3 regions of the Pseudoalteromonas sp. OANN1 genome follow, and region 2 is predicted to be linked to each of the others. Evidence: predicted binding sites of a transcription regulator. Region 2 holds the regulator's gene; each other region holds the start of a gene.

Region 1 (5,642 bases), on a different contig from region 2:
TCGTTAAGTACGTGGGCGTAGATATCCGTCAATTACGTAAAGTAATGATGTTTGGTGCTTCCCTCCCGCTTATCATCTATGTATTTTGGCAACTACTAAGCCAAGGTGTTATGGGGCAAGAGAGCTTAATGGCAAGTGAGGGACTGCCAGGTTTTGTCACCAGTATTTCGTCTATCGCACACAACGACAACGTACAATTATTTGTGACGGTTTTTGCAGATCTTGCTCTGGCGACTTCATTCTTAGGTGTTAGTCTCGGTTTATTCGACTTTTTTGCTGATGCCTTTAAAAAGCAAGATACCAAGAAAGACCGTATAAAAACGGCGTTCATTACCTTTTTACCACCGCTAGGGTTTGCCCTTTTTTATCCCAAAGGTTTTATCATGGCACTGGGATATGCGGCGATTGCATTGGTGGTATTGGCAGTGTTTCTGCCAGTTGCTATGGTATGGAAACAGAGAAAAGCTAGAGGCAATGATGGATATCAGGTTAAAGGTGGTACGCTTGGACTAGGACTTGCCGCCATTTTCGGTGTGATGATCATCACCTCTCAGCTAATGCAAATGGCTGGCCTTATTCCTAGTTTAGGGTAAGCAAAACAACTGCAAATTAATCTGAGCCTTGGGTAAGGCGTTAATTATCCGGGGCTCAGATTAACTAGTAGTTTCTGCTAGACTATTTTCCCTAGCCAGTCTCGCTTCTTTTCTATCTTGCATTACTTTCCAAAAGGTAAACACTGGCACAAATGCTAAACACAGAGTAGCCACATTAACCATAGGAATAATTGTAGGGTACAGGTAAGTTGAATAAGAGAGATCCATAAAATGTCTGTCGACAAGTCTAAAAAACTGTAACAGCGGAGCTGGAATAATGATTATTTGGGCAAGAATACTTTGCCAAAGATACATCTTATCTTTAACAGCCCAGTAAGCAATAATTGCCATGAAGACAATGTCTGAAAGGGCCCAATATATGTATCGAAACACCTTAACATCATCGAATTGCATAACCCAATCGTAGGTTAGCCATCCTAATATATAAAACATTGCAACCAAAGACGAATATCGCAGTGCTTGTTTATCTCGCACTACGATACACATTACTACCGCTAAAAAAGAAACCCAAATACTGTATTCCTGAAAAAACAGTCTAATGGGTTCCCATTCAGGCCACATGTACCTTAACGTCCTGCGTCTGGTTTCTGCTCTTCATCACCGTTATCACCACCACCGCCGTTGTTTCCAGGCAATCTATAATTTTTAATGTCCATCATTTTATCCTTATCGAGAGTTTGTAGAGCAGCTAGAACTTTAGCGAATTCCCTGTAACTTGGCAATAAACTGTAATTAATTTTGCCTCACTTCAATAGGGTCTGACTCTTTAGGTTTACCCTGTAAAATTGAGATTTCAACGCGCCGATTGCGGCGTCTATCAGCATCGCTGTCATTGGGAACAAGTGGTCTGGTGTCTGCGTGACCAACCACGACCATTCTATTCTTATCAAAACCACGGACGCGCTCCATCACAGTCGCAACAGCGACCGCTCTCGTCGCCGATAAATCCCAGTTATTAGAGTAAAGTTCGTTTGTGACTCTAAAATCGTCTGTGTGACCTGATACAGTAATTTCACCGGGTACATCTTTAAGTAGCTCTGCAATTTCGGCAATCACAGGTTCAAACTTAGGTTGCAAAAACGCACTACCTGCAGGGAAAGAACCATTCTCTTGGATACGAATAATGATTTGCTGCCCTAGAGACTCAAGCTCAATCGCACCATCCATTATTTGCTTTTCTAGCTGCTGCGCAATCTTTTTAACAAGCTCATTAACTTGTTCTTGATCTGCGGATGCGATTGCTTGCGTTGACGCCATTTCTTGAGCTGTACTGGCTGACTCACCACCACGCTTATTGCCCCGCTGCTCTTGCCGACCACCCGCAGACGATTCATCACCAGCCTGAAACTCAAGCATCTGTTGCGTCATTTCTACGGTTTGCTGTTGGATAGTTTCAATTGGTGTTGGCTCTGGCTTACCAGGAGTAAATTCCATCGCGATAACACTGGTACCTTTTGGGATATCCTTCACTTCAATTTTGTTTTGCACACCAAAAGCAAATTTCATCGACCCGGCAATTTGCTTAAACTTCAGCACATCCATTTCAGAAAATGCCAGTAGCAGTACAAAGAAGCACATCAGTAATGACATCAGATCAGCAAATGTCCCCATCCAGGCGGGAAGACCTGGAGGAGGACATTTACATTCTTTCTCATCTGACATGGTTATTCCTCAGCCTCAGCGCCACGTTTAGATTCAGGCAAATAATTTTTCAAAATGCCTTCAATAACTTTCGGGTTTTGGCCATCCTGAATGCCTAAAATAGCATCTAAGATGAGCCGCTGATTTCGCTCTTCTTCATCTTTACGAAGCTCAAGCTTAACCTGAATAGGGATCGCAACCACGTTAGCTAAAAACGCACCATACAAAGTTGTTAAAAGTGCAACAGCCATGGCTGGCCCGATTGCTTTTGGGTCATCCATGTTAGATAGCATAGCCACCAAGCCGATGAGTGTTCCGATCATGCCCATCGCAGGCGCAATATCGGCGAGGGATTTAAATAAACCCGCGCCTAGTTCATGTCTTGAAGACGTTAGGGAAATGTCTTTTTGCAGTGTGGCACGTACAACATCAGCGTCATGGCCGTCGACTAACATATCAACGCCTTTACGCATAAATTGGTTGGGAATTTCAGCTTCTTCTAACGCTAAGAAACCACCTTTACGCGCAGAATCAGCAAGCTCAACGGCTTTTTCAATCAGCTCTTCAGGGGTTTCAATCTTAAACATGAAGGCCTTGCCGGCCACTTTACCAATGCCGAAAAATTGTCCAAGCGTAAAGTTAGACAATACGATAAAAATTGAACCACCAAATACGATAACGACGGAAGGCGTGTTATAGAACATAGCGATCTGGCCATCACTACTCAGTACCATCGACATTACAATCAAACCTATGGCACCCAGGATCCCTATTACCGTTGCTAAATCCACATGTCCTCCGAGGGAAGTTATTTGTGATAAATCACGCAGTTATTATTGTTTGAGTTATCGGCAAGTTTCTCTACAACTTAACACTATTATATTAAAAAGTGTTTAAAATGCGAGTTTATAGCAGATCTTGTAATGCCGATACTCCGTCAGATCAAAAAGTCTCTGGTTTTTTTGACCTTGGCGCGCAATCCCCCTAAAATTGCCACACTTTTACTTTACGGGTCAGTGTGACATATGGCGGTAAAAAAACCTGATAATTTGAGCTTTGAAGAGGCCATGCAAGAGTTGGAACAAATCGTTGCAGACATGGAAAACGGTAGCTTACCTCTGGATCAAGCACTTAAACAATTTGAGCGTGGGATAAAGCTCGCAAAAGCTTCAAACCAAAAACTTCAGCAAGCTGAGCAGCAGGTCGCTATTTTAATGGGCGAAGATGAGCAAGCGCAATTACAGCCATTTGAAAACGAAGCCTAATGTCAGCAAAATTACAAGAAAAACTCCTGTCAGCTAAGACGCGTGTAGAAACCACCGTTTTACACTATTTTGATAATGTGATTGATACTGAAGAAAATATCAAAGCCGCAACGCGCTACAGTATAGAAAATGGTGGTAAACGCTTGCGACCATTCTTGGTGTACTGCACTGGTGAATTGTTTGGTGCGGCTCCAGAAGACTTAGACAAGGCCGCTGCAGCAATAGAATGCGTGCATAGCTATTCGTTGGTGCACGATGATTTACCCGCGATGGATGATGATGAACTTAGGCGCGGCCGTCCAACCTGCCATATTCAATTTGATGAAGCGACAGCTATCTTAGCTGGTGATGCCTTACAAACTCTGGCTTTTGAGCTATTAAGTGAACATCAATTCGCAGTAAACCACCATGCACAAATAAAAATGATTTCCGCGCTAGCTAAAGCATCGGGTCTACAAGGCATGGTTGGTGGCCAAGCACTTGATATAGCTGCTACTGATCGTTCAATTACCATAGACGAACTTGAACGTATTCATAAGCTAAAAACAGGTGCACTGCTAAGCTGTGCTGTGGAGCTTGGGATCTTATGCGGCAACCCAGAGCAAGTTACCGAGCAAGCATGTAGTGCAATACGCACTTATGGTCGTGCAATAGGCCTTGCATTCCAAGTCAGAGATGACATTCTTGATGTAGAAGGTGACACGGCAGTGCTTGGTAAGCCACAAGGCTCTGACATAGAACATAATAAGTCTACCTACCCTGCATTGTTAGGCTTAGAACAAGCAAAAGAAAAAGCCGAACAGTTGATAGATGAAGCACTGGATGCGCTTACGAAAATAGATGGTGACACAGAAATACTTGCAGATTTAGCGAAATACATCATAGATCGAGAATATTAAGCTGGCGTATAAAATAACTACGTCAAGCTAAGAAAATATTCACAAGTACTTTGTAAATACTGGCTAACATAATATTATGGCCAGTTGGTGACGAATTTTAATAATTATGAAGTGAGCTGCGCGGGTAAGTACTCAGCAAAGACTCACTAGGACTCTGATAAATACCATGAAACTTGATAGTAGCAAGTATCCTTTACTCGCGTTAATTGACGACCCAAGTCAACTTCGTCAATTACCCCAGCATAAGTTATCTGTGTTAAGTGATGAATTACGAGAGTATTTGCTAAACTCAGTCTCTCAAAGCAGCGGTCACTTAGCTTCAGGTCTTGGCACGGTCGAACTGACCGTTGCATTGCATTACGTCTACAACACACCACTGGATAGATTGGTGTGGGACGTAGGTCATCAGGCTTATCCCCATAAGATCCTTACAGGCCGCCGTGACCAGATGCATACAATTCGCCAGAAAGATGGGCTACACCCTTTCCCATATCGAGAGGAAAGTGAATACGATACCTTTAGTGTTGGTCACTCAAGCACCTCAATTTCTGCAGCGCTCGCAATGGCTATTGCCGCTGAAAGAGAAGCAATTGGCCGTAAAACTGTTGCTATTATTGGTGATGGCGCAATGACTGCTGGTATGGCGTTTGAAGCCATGAACCACGCGGGAGATGTTAATCCGGACATGCTCGTGATCTTGAACGACAATGAAATGTCTATCTCAGAAAACGTTGGCGCACTTACAAACCATTTCGCAAAGATCCTCTCTGGTAGCTTCTATACCAATATTCGTGAAGGCAGTAAAAAGCTGTTAGCTGGTGTACCGCCAGTTAAAGAACTTGCTGGCCGAATGGAAGAACACTTAAAAGGGATGATAATCCCAGGTACTTTCTTTGAAGAGCTTGGCTTTAACTATATTGGCCCAATCGATGGACATGATGTTGGCACCCTAGTTGATACGCTGCGTAATATGCGTAACCTTAAGGGGCCACAGTTATTGCATGTTAAAACGCAAAAAGGGAAAGGCTATAAGCCTGCAGAAGCGGATCCTATTGGCTACCATGGCGTACCAAAGTTTGATCCAACCGTGCACAGCTTACCCAAATCAAAACCCAGCGCACCGACCTTTTCAAAAGTATTTGGTGACTGGCTCTGTGATATGGCCGCACAAGATAATAAGCTGATGGCTATTACACCTGCAATGCGTGAAGGTTCTGGCATGG
Region 2 (5,642 bases):
TCGGACAGTCGGCTTGCTTGATCGGAGTCAATCACGCCTTTATTTATAGCAATTTTTTTGAGCTTTTCAGGATCCATACCGGCGCCATCATCTCGAATCGTGAGAAGAATATGATCTCCCTCCTGAGATGCTGATAATGTGACCGTACCCATTCTTGGTTTGCCCGACGCTTCGCGTACGTCAGGCATTTCAATGCCGTGATCTACTGAGTTTCTCACTAAGTGGACCAATGGATCTGCAAGCGCTTCAACCAAGTTTTTATCTAAATCCGTTTCTTCGCCTTGTAAAACTAGGTTGATTTCTTTTTTCAAGCTGCGAGCAAGGTCTCTCACTACTCGAGGAAAGCGACCAAATACCTTTTTGATTGGCTGCATCCGTGTTTTCATCACGGCACCCTGCAAATCAGCAGTGACCACATCAAGGTTCGAAATAGCTTTACCCATGCTTTCACTGTTGGTGTTATTCGCTAAGCTAACCAAACGGTTACGAACCAATACTAATTCGCCAACCATATTCATGATTTCATCAAGACGTTTAGTATCAACTCGGACCGTGGTCTCAGCTTGTGCCGCAGGTTTCTTCGCAGCGGCTGGTGTGGAAGCTTTTGCAGGCTCGGGCTCTTTTTGCGGTGCTGGTGCTGGAGTCGCAGGCTTAGCTTCAACTTTGGGCGCAGGCTTTGGTGCAGGTTTCGGCGCTGGCGCGGCTTTAACAGGCTCTGGTTGCGCAGGTTTAGTCTCTGAAACCTCTACTGGCGATTCATCGACCGCTTTAGGTGCACTGCCTTTACCATGAAGCTCGTCCAACAAAGCTTCAAACTCATCGTCGGTAATTTCTTCGTCGCCAGTAGACCCACTTGGGGCTGCTGGTGAGGTTGATTTAGCCTTAGGTTCACTCGCTTCTGGGGCAACAGCATCTTCTGCATTTGGTGCTCCACCGAATTTACCAACACCATGAAGTTCATCTAAGAGGTTATCGAATTCGTCATCGGTGATATCACCATCATCTGCGGTTGATACAGCTTCAGGTTTAGTTGCCGGAGCAACAGCAGGCGCATTACCCGAACCGTGTAATTCATCTAAAAGATTTTCAAATTCTTCTTCTGTTATCTCATCGATGCTGGAGCCGCTATCATCGCCTGAGCCAACATCGGCGTCGAATAAAATATCATCAGCACTTAAATCTGGCACCACAGGTTCTGGCTCAGAAGTAGGTTCGTCAATCACTTCACTGACTTCGTCTTCAGATGCAGGCTGGCTAAGTTTGTGGAGTGTTTCAAGCAACACAGGGTCGGCCGCTTCTGGTTCCTCACGGTTTTGAATACAAGCGAACATTTCGTTGATCGTATCCAAAGATTGCAAAATAACATCCATCAGTTCGGAAGTTACTTTTCGTTGCCCTTGTCGTAGTACATCAAACACGTTCTCCGCACCGTGACAGGCATCGACCAGTTCGGTCATACCTAGGAAGCCAGCCCCACCTTTTACGGTATGGAAGCCACGGAAAATCGCATTGAGAAGTTCTTTATCTTCAGGATTATTTTCTAGTTCAACAAGCTGTTCAGATAACAGTTCTAATATTTCGCCTGCTTCAACAAGAAAGTCCTGCAAGATATCTTCATCGACTTCAAAGCTCATACACACTCTCCAACTAGAAGCCTAAACTAGATAGCAAGTCATCGACTTCGTCTTGACCAGAAACCACGTCATCTCGCGATTCAGCGTCAATAATTGGACCTTCAGGTCCAGACAATTCATCACTGATAGTCTCAGTTGTTTTTATTTCGTTTTCATTCGCTTTCACAGCAGTTGAAGGCGCTTCATCTGAAGTACCAAAAACAGTCAGGAGGTGAATGAGACTATCTTCTACTTCTCTCACAAGCTCAATGACGCGCCGAATAACCTGCCCAGTCAAATCCTGATAGTCCTGAGCCATCAGCACATTAGTCATTAAACCTTGTAATTCGTCTGTACGTGTCTTTGAAGTCTGCATAAAGCTGTCGAGATCATGACACAGAGATTTAAACTCACCGAGTTGAATGTCTCTGCTCATCAATCGATCCCAAGTGGGCTTTATTTGCGCTAACTCATCCGCTAGATTCTGCGCAAGAGGTAAGCTTTCTTCGACCGCGTCCATCGTTTTATTAGCAGCGCTTTCTGTCATTTCCATAACATAATTAAGACGCTGCTTGGCGTCAGGTATAGCCTCTGTCGTGAGATCTGAGAGTCGAGTATCGAGCTCAAAGTTCTTCAAGGACTCGTGTAATTGGCGAGTTAGCTTTCCAACTTCTGCAAATAACTCCGATTGCTCTTTGTTAGCAGCTTCTAAAATCAGCTGGTCAGCTTTTTCTTGTTCACCTTGTTCTAGAAGCTCAACAAGTTGCTTAGCTTGTTCAAGTGTAATTTGAGGCGCAGCATTTACAGACATAGGCCATATCCCCTTGCTGTTAGCCTAGTCGCTCAAATACTTTTTCAAGCTTAGTTTTGAGCGTACCCGCAGTAAACGGCTTAACAATATATCCGTTCACCCCTGCTTGCGCTGCTGCAACAATTTGTTCTTTTTTCGCTTCTGCGGTAACCATCAACACTGGAATGTGCTTAAGCTTTTCATCTGCGCGTATTGCACGAAGCAAATCAATACCTTGCATGCCCGGCATATTCCAATCAGTTACTACAAAGTCAAACTCCTGATTTTGTAGCATCGGAAGTGCTGTACTACCATCATCAGCTTCTTGAACATTGGTAAAGCCTAAATCTCTTAATAGGTTTTTGATTATTCTTCTCATAGTAGAGAAATCATCAACCACGAGAATCTTCATGTTCTTATCCAAAACTTCCTCCAGTGAGGTTCGAACCCAACTATTTTATGTACTCTAATTTATCCAGTCATTGATTTTAGCTTTAAGCTTTATCATTGCCTGACCGTGAATTTGGCTTACTCGAGATTCACTGACATCAAGGATGGCACCAATCTCTTTTAAATTCATTTCGTCGTTATAGTAAAGTGATAAAACCAGAGCATCCCTTTCGGGTAACGCTTTGATAGCATTTACTAAAGACTCGTTAAAACGTTCATTTTTAACGTTATTAAACGGTTTGTCTAGCGCAAAATCGCTGTTTGCTGGGGTTATCACGTCTTCATCAACCCCAAGATCCTCAATACCGATGACTTTACTTGCATTTACATCATGTAAAATATGATGGTACTCATCTAGAGATATATCAAGTTTTTCAGCGATTTCAGTGTCTTTTGGTTCTCGACCAAGGAGAGATTCGAGCTCAGATATAGCTTCTGCAACCATTCTGCTATTTTTGTGAACAGAACGAGGCGCCCAATCACCACGACGGATTTCATCCAGCATTGCGCCTCGAATACGGATCCCGGCAAAGGTCTCGAAACTAGCGCCTTTAGTTGCATCGAAATTTTTAGATGCTTCAATCAACCCAATCATACCTGACTGGATCAGATCGTCGAGTTGCACACTTGCCGGAAGTCGAGCAATCAGGTGGCACGCCACTTTTTTGACAAGTGGAGCATGCCGTTCAACCACCTTATGAATGTGGTCTGAAGTTTGATATCCCGCAGCTCTATTGACCGGAGAAGCCATAATCACCCGTTTACAAGTTGTTCAATGAAAAATTCTAGATGACCGGAAGGTTGATGCGGAATTGGCCATTTCACTGCCTTAGCGGCAAGTCCCTTAATCGCAATCGCCGCAGGAGAACTCGGAAATAAATCCACGATAGCTCTTTGTCTGCGAGAAGATTTACGCATGTTTTCGTCAAACGGTACGGTGGCCACTAATTCCAGTGCTACATCAAGAAAACGGTCTGTAACTTTTGAAAGTTTAGCAAATAATTCTTGCCCTTCACGCATACTGCGGACCATATTGGCAACAATTTTAAAACGATAGACACCATGCTCTCTGCTCAAAACTTTGATCAACGCGTAAGCATCTGTAATGGAAGTCGGTTCATCACACACCACAACCATCACATCTTGTGCAGCTCGAGAGAAGCTCAGAACCATATCTGAGATACCAGCTGCGGTATCAACAATTAATACATCAAATTGCGTGTTAAGCTCGCTAAATGCACGAATAAGTCCTGCATGCTCTGCGGGAGTCAGCTCTACCATACTTTGAGAGCCTGAAGTCGCCGGTACAATTTTAATTCCAGCGGGACCTTCTACGAGAATCTCATCTAGTTCACATTCACCCGACAACACGTGTGACAGATTCTTTTCTACCCTTAGACCTAACATCACATCACAGTTTGCCAAGCCCAAGTCCGCATCTAAAACGAGAACTCGCTGTCCTTGTTGGCCCATAGCGATGGCAGTATTGAGCGAGACGTTGGTTTTACCCACCCCACCTTTTCCACCGGTCACGGCTATTACTTTTACACCCTGGTTGCTATTTTGACTCATTCTACGCAGGCCACTTGCTTGATCTAAAACTGTGTTAATCATACATTCCTACTGACTCTGACGCTACAGGTACACGTCGAGAGTGCTGTGCTTTTATTCTTTTTAAATACAATTGCTCAGCCTTTTTTACTAGCTTTTGAGCATTTGCTACGCGAATGTCTTCTGGCACTCGCTGACCGTTGGTAAGATACCCTATTGGCAAGCGATTTTGAATCGCTATGCTAATTATCTCACCTAAACTTAGACTTTCATCAAGTTTTGTGAAAATACAGCCACTTAAATTTACTTTTTTGAAGTGTCTTACTGTTTCTTGTAACACATTCATTTGTGCTGTCGCACTTAATACTAAATAGCTGCGAATATCTACTCTCGCGCTACGCATAAGTGTATTTAACTGTTCAGTTAAGCGCAAATCTCTTTGACTCATTCCCGCTGTATCTATTAATACTAGACGCTTATTGCGTAAATGATAAAGCACTTCTGCAAGTTCATTTGCATCTTTAACTTGCTTAACCGGACAACCAATGATTCTACCATAGGTAGCTAACTGCTCGTAAGCGCCAATTCTGTAGGTATCTGTCGTTATTAACGCCACTTTATCTGCACCGTATTTTTGTGCACCTAATGCCGCTAATTTTGCAACCGTTGTGGTTTTACCAACACCAGTTGGACCCACCATCGCAAATACTCCACCTTGACGAAGAATATCATTGTTAGTGGTGTGCATTTGGTTGATCACCATGTTTAACAATGCATTCCAGGCTTCTTTACGAGACACATCATCAGGGATAAAGCATGCCATTTGCTCAGCGACATCTTTGTCTATTCCCATTCCTTCCAGACGGTCAACAAGACACGCACGGGTTGGATCACGACGAGCCATTTCTTGTTTCATTAGACCAGATACTTGATGTTCAAGTAATTGACGAATAGCGTTCATTTCTTCGCGCATTGCACTCATTTCGTCAGGCTTGGCATTTAACTCAGGTAAATCATCACCAAAACCGTTGTCTAACTCATCCGACTCGCCCCAATGCTGTGGCTGCTCAAATGCATCATCATCAAAGTCAAAAGATTGGCGACGAGCTTGCTGTGGCTTCGCTTGGTGCGCCGGCGCAGCAGTTTGTGTTTTACGTTGGCTGCTTAACATTTGCTCTGTATCAATCCCCGATTGGGAGAACATAGAAGCAAGTTCTGGTGAGCGTGGGCGCGGTGCC
Region 3 (5,642 bases), on a different contig from region 2:
GCCGATATCAATTGTGCACTTTGCGTGTTAGGCCATATTCAACGAGGTGGGGCACCATCTGTTGAAGATAGAATGCTCGCCACGGAATTAGGAGTAGCGGCAGTGGAAGTGATTAATGGTAGCATCAAACCAAACACTGATATTACGACGCCCATTATGGTAGGAAAAATACATGGTGTAATTGTAATTACTAAAGTCGAGAAGGTGCTGAATATGGATAAACCAGTATCACAGGAGTGGGTACAACGATATCAGCACTACCTCGCCGAGCAATAAACGTAGTGAGAGTGAAGCGCATATTAATTATTCACTCTCACTACGTCTTGCGTAAGCGCTAGCCAAACACGCTAAAAGCAGATTCGTTAAGCCACAGGTGACATAAAATACTCGCGATATAACCAAGCAAAATCACGGGTGCCCATTTTAAGTGCCCCATAAAAGTATAATAGCCTCTAGCTTGTCCCATGAGCGCAACACCTGCCGCAGAGCCAATAGAAAGTAAACTCCCCCCTACCCCAGCCGTGAGCGTGATCAACAACCAATGACCGTGTGACATTTCAGGTTGCATTGACAGCACAGCAAACATCACAGGAATGTTATCGATGACCGCGGAAATAATCCCTAAGAATACGTTGGCATAGGTTGCAGACCACTCACCATATAATATCTCTGACATTAAACTTAAATAACCGAGAAACCCAAGACCTCCTACACACATAACGATACCGTAGAAGAATAATAAGGTATCCCACTCAGCGCGTGAAACTTTGCTAAAGACATCGAATGGCACAACACTTCCTAACTTCTCGAGACGCTCTTGATCCCCTTCTCTTTCCGCCATCGCTCGCTTTCTTGCTAATGACCCCGGTAATGTCATTCTTAGGAAGTAACCAAAAAACTGTAGGTAACCGAGGCCCATCATCATGCCAAGGACCGGTGGTAAATGCAGCAAACTATGTGAGAGCACAGCGGTTGCGACAGTCAGAAGGAATAAAGTTAAAATTCTTAAAGCGCCGCGTTTAAGCTCTACTCTTTCGTAAACTGCACTCGGCTTTCTATCCGCCACAAAATAACTCATTACGAGTGCTGGTACGATGTAATTGACCAGTGAAGGAACAAATAGCGCTAAGAACTCACTGAAATGTACCATACCGGCTTGCCATACCATCAAAGTGGTAATGTCACCGAAGGGACTGAATGCACCGCCAGCATTGGCTGCTATCACGATATTGATACAGCTCAGATTGATAAACTCTTTGTCACCATCAGCTACCTTCATCACCACGGCACACATGAGTAAGGCTGTTGTTAGATTGTCTGCAATTGGAGAGATAAAAAAGGATAAGAATCCAGTGATCCAAAATAGATTCTTATAGCTAAAGCCTTTTTGGATCATCCACGCTCGTAGTGAATCAAAAAGGCGGCGCTCCTCTAGCGCGTTGATATAAGTCATCGCAACGAGCAAGAACAACATCAACTCCGCAAATTCTAACAAATTATGCCGAAATGCGTGCTCGGTAACATCGGGTTGTCCCTGATTAACGTAATACGCCCCAATCATGAGCCAAATGATGCCTGCCGCCACAAGCACTGGTTTTGATTTTCGCATATGAAGTTTTTCTTCGAGCATTACAAGTGCGTATGCTAAAACGAAGACAATAATACAAACCAAGCCGAGTGTCGAGCTGGTAAGATCTAAGGTGCCTTGAGCCGCCAAGGCTGGTGATGGGATCACGGATATGACCCATGCGCAACAGAATAGCAGTAGTCCATTGATTTTCATTTTTTTGCCTATCGATGAGTGCAGAGGGATGGCATTTCAGCCAAACTCACTTTAGCATAGATAAAAAGTAATCAGCATTGGACTGAAGTCTAAGGCATCCTGTTTACACTAGTACAAACAGGCCATAATCAGCAGTAGGTATTTATGCTTCAACTTTCGCAGCAACAACAAACAGAATTACAGCAAAAATTGAGCAACGATGGGTTTGCACGGATTGAAAATATTCTAGACGATACAAACGCTCAACAACTACATGAGTGCCTCTGTAACTTAGACTACCAGTTAGCACTGTTTCATAACGGGGCAGCAAAATCAGTCAAAGACAGTGATATTCTTGCCTTAACACCGCAAGAGCAGCAAGCCTTGCTTGAAGATATACATAGCTATGCATCACGTGGTGTTGGTTTTATGTATGGCCGCCACTCCATAGAATCGACGAGCCCTGAGGCTCTGAAAAAGCTCTACAATAACCTCAATAGTAGCGCTGTACAGTCCTGCTTTTCCGCTATCTCTGGACAGAACATTATCCGTACCTCTGCCCAAGCAACACGATTTATTGGTGGTCAGTATTTAACTCGACATAATGACATTGTTGAAGCTGAGGGCCGGGTTTATGCTTATGTACTCAGCCTAAGCAAAAGTTGGCACCCTGACTGGGGCGGGCTACTGCAATTTTTTGAACGCGATGGCACACCCACTAAAAGTTATGCACCTAAGTTCAATTCACTGGTGGTTTTTGATGTAAGTAAAATTCATTCTGTGACTTACGTCGCGCCATTTGCAAAAGCGCCGCGACTTTCTGTAACGGGGTGGTTTAGAACAATAGACACATAAGCTCAACCCATGCCTATTGTTCTAGGTGTCTATTTTATTAATATTTTTCGCTTATCTTTTCAATGGTTAAGATTAGCGTAAGGCCTGCGATGGCAAGCGCAATACATGCCAGCGTATTTGGGTCTTGACCGTACAGCGTACTGTATTGCGCTGGCAAAATATTGGCCTGGCTCAATGGCTTTTCGATGCCACTGGAATTCACGTAAGTCGTAAGCACTTGTTTCCAAGGCCACAATAAATTAAGCGAGCCAAGTAAAAAACCAGCGAGTAGCGAGAACGTTACTTGCTGATAGTGCGCCAATAACCAGCTGAGTAGACGCGAAAACGACATTAACCCCACAATACAACCTAGTAAGAATAGACTCACTAAGCCAAATTCAAGCTGGTTCACCGCACTAAGTACATGGCCATACATACCCAATAACAGTAGGATAAAGCTCCCTGAGATCCCAGGTAAGATCATCGCGCAAATGGCGATAGCACCTGAGATAAAAAACATCCAATGAGATGCTTGCGCTTCAGCTGGTGAAAGGGAAGTAATAGCAAAGGCTACGATAGCGCCAACTGCGCAGGCAATAATATTTTGGCCACTCCAATGAGAGACCTGTTTTGCAACATAAATAAAAGAAGCGACAATAAGACCAAAGAAAAATGACCATACCAGTGTTTGGTGTGCTTCCAATAAATAAGTGATCACCTTCGCCAAAGACGCTGCACTGATGAGCAAACCAGAAAATACCGCCAGTAAAAAGCTACCATCAATGTACTGCCAAGTTGCTTTTAGGCCATCACGGCGCAATGTACTCAAAGCCTGTAAGTTCACACTTTTGATGGCATTTAAAAAACGTGCATAGATGCCAGTAATAAAAGCAATGGTGCCGCCAGAAACACCCGGGACAACATCCGCAGCCCCCATTCCGGCCCCTTTTAAAAACATAAAGAGATAGTCTCGTTTGCTATCTTTATACTGCACAAATTTCTCCTTTCATTTCCACTGCCGAGCAGTTTAACTTAAAACGCTAAAAAATAGCGACAGCTAAAGCTTTCGCTTAACTGGTCGATAACCAATTATGATATTTTACGCGCTTGTACCATGATCATCAGAACGCTTTTATTACTTATTGCCGCTTTACCCGCGACGACTTTTGCAGCTGAACATATTGATGCAGCACCGCTTGGTTCTCTTTATCAGCAAGACGCTAATCGTTTCTACGAGCCATCGCAATTGATAAAACTGGAAAGCGAAAACGAAAGCTTTTATGTATTTCATCAAGAATATATGGCAGCTGCTCGTGAAGGCATCGTGATCTTATTACCAGACATGCAAACTCCGCCGCTCAATAACAGCGGCATAAGCTTTCTTGCAAAACGCTTAAGCGATGATGGCTACGACACGTATACCCTTACTCCGCCGGACCTGTCTTATGCACCGAGTCTACTGGAGCAAGACATCGCGCTCCCCGATACTGAAAAACCGGCTCAGCAAACGCTTGCACCTATTTCAGAATCTAATCTCGACGAATATAAAATGGCCTTGATCAGCCGCTTTGAGGTGCTTTACAACACGCTGTCCATGACTCAAACAGAAAAGTTGGTGGTTGTCGCATTTGGTAATAGCGCAGGCTTGTTTGGAGAGCACTTAGCAACCCTGCCCAATCTACGTATCGATGCCTTTGCCGTTGTTAGCCCACAACTGCCTAATGCAACGCGGCAAAAGCACTTGGCATCCAACCTTTCTCTGATAAGCCCTGCTCTACTGGATGTTTACTACAGTTTTGACAATCCGATTGTGGTCGACAATACGCCAGACAGAGCGCGCTGGGCGAGAAAAAACAGTAAATTTGATTATCGCCAACGAGAGCTTTTTGGAGAAAAAACCGATCCGCTCCAACATCAAAGACTCAGAAAAGAGTTACTCGGTTTTTTGCGCGTTTTATAGTTTTTCAGGTTAGCTCTTTTTTAAATATTCATAGGCAGACTGAATGTCTTGGCTTTTGCGCTTTGCCACTTCCATCATATGCTTAGGTAATCCCTGAGACACCAATTTGTCAGGGTGATGCTGCGACATCAGTTTGCGGTATGCTTTTTTGATTTCACGTTCATTCGCCCCTTCACTCAATCCCAGTACAGCCAACGCTTTAGCACGGTTTAAGCCGTTATCTTGTGATGTTGGTTGACGGCCGCCCTGTTGCTGGTGTTGATGTTGCGATCTCCCAGACGCCTGAGAGCGACGAAACTCAAATTCTGCTTGATAGCGCTTAAGCAAGAACAAAAAGTGGGTTTCTGCGAAGCCTAAATACTTACTCACCTGTTTAAGTAAGGCCTTCTCCGCATCAGACACATGCCCATCACAAAATGCCATTTGAATTTGAATCTCTAAAAACAGCTGCCTCAAGTCATAGCGTCTAGCAAAGGCTTCTTTAAAATCGGTAACTGCTTCTTTTATCGAAAAATCGCTGCTTTTGCCCGCTGTAAACGCATGTTGTGCTTCTTTTCGCTCTTCACCCTGCAAGCCCATTTCGCTCATAAACGCAGACGCGGCTTGAATGTGGATTTCGCTGACTCGACCATTAGACTTGGCAATATGTCCCATCACAGAAAAACAGCTGGAAAAGAACAAGGCTTGGCGCTCATGCAGATCTTCACCTTTCATGAAACCTTGAAAGCCACCGACTTTATCAAAATCCTGACGCAAACTTTTATCAAATAAGTGGCCGAGATAAAAACCTAAAATAGCGCCTAACCAACGACCAAATAAAAAGCCGAAAATTGTGCCTAATAATTTACCCCACATCGCTATACCCTAACTTGTCATTGATCATTTTTAGTCGCTCTGGCGTGCCGATGTCGTCCCATGCACCCAAATACAGTTCAGTAGAAACTTTATGCTGCTCAAGCCCACTACGCAGCAGTGGCCCTAGTTTTATAAAGCCAGCCCCAAGCTCGGCAAAAAAACTTTGGTGATATTTACCAATACCGGACAAGGTATACTTTTGCTGATAGAGCGGCTGATGGGCAAGGCAAA

The links. Region 2 encodes FliA, which starts transcription of late flagellar genes. Its sites were predicted from a motif close to CTAAAGNTNNNNNNNNNNNNGCCGATA; they were not measured.
Region 1: the regulator FliA is predicted to act here: its motif matches at 3,102-3,128, upstream of pomA (flagellar motor protein PomA).
Region 3: the regulator FliA is predicted to act here: its motif matches at 3,654-3,680, upstream of NH462_RS09755 (DUF3530 family protein).

Annotation. Positions count from the first base shown of each region.
Region 1 covers NZ_JAMXSE010000008.1:144,001-149,642, reverse strand. Annotated here, with positions in the region: gene NH462_RS09445 (aromatic amino acid transport family protein) at 1-593, shown strand, start outside; gene NH462_RS09440 (hypothetical protein) at 654-1,175, opposite strand; gene NH462_RS09435 (flagellar motor protein MotB) at 1,347-2,276, opposite strand; gene pomA (flagellar motor protein PomA) at 2,279-3,046, opposite strand; gene xseB (exodeoxyribonuclease VII small subunit) at 3,281-3,520, shown strand; gene ispA ((2E,6E)-farnesyl diphosphate synthase) at 3,520-4,419, shown strand; gene dxs (1-deoxy-D-xylulose-5-phosphate synthase) at 4,586-5,642, shown strand, end outside.
Region 2 covers NZ_JAMXSE010000006.1:214,106-219,747, reverse strand. Annotated here, with positions in the region: partial or broken gene NH462_RS08000 (chemotaxis protein CheA) at 1-1,634, opposite strand, end outside; gene NH462_RS07995 (protein phosphatase CheZ) at 1,648-2,424, opposite strand; gene cheY (chemotaxis response regulator CheY) at 2,444-2,827, opposite strand; gene NH462_RS07985 (RNA polymerase sigma factor FliA) at 2,870-3,604, opposite strand; gene NH462_RS07980 (MinD/ParA family protein) at 3,607-4,467, opposite strand; gene flhF (flagellar biosynthesis protein FlhF) at 4,460-5,642, opposite strand, start outside.
Region 3 covers NZ_JAMXSE010000009.1:15,734-21,375, forward strand. Annotated here, with positions in the region: gene NH462_RS09735 (ATP-dependent 6-phosphofructokinase) at 1-276, shown strand, start outside; gene nhaD (sodium:proton antiporter NhaD) at 335-1,783, opposite strand; gene NH462_RS09745 (2OG-Fe(II) oxygenase family protein) at 1,928-2,617, shown strand; gene NH462_RS09750 (DUF368 domain-containing protein) at 2,655-3,590, opposite strand; gene NH462_RS09755 (DUF3530 family protein) at 3,711-4,556, shown strand; gene djlA (co-chaperone DjlA) at 4,566-5,411, opposite strand; gene murU (N-acetylmuramate alpha-1-phosphate uridylyltransferase MurU) at 5,401-5,642, opposite strand, start outside.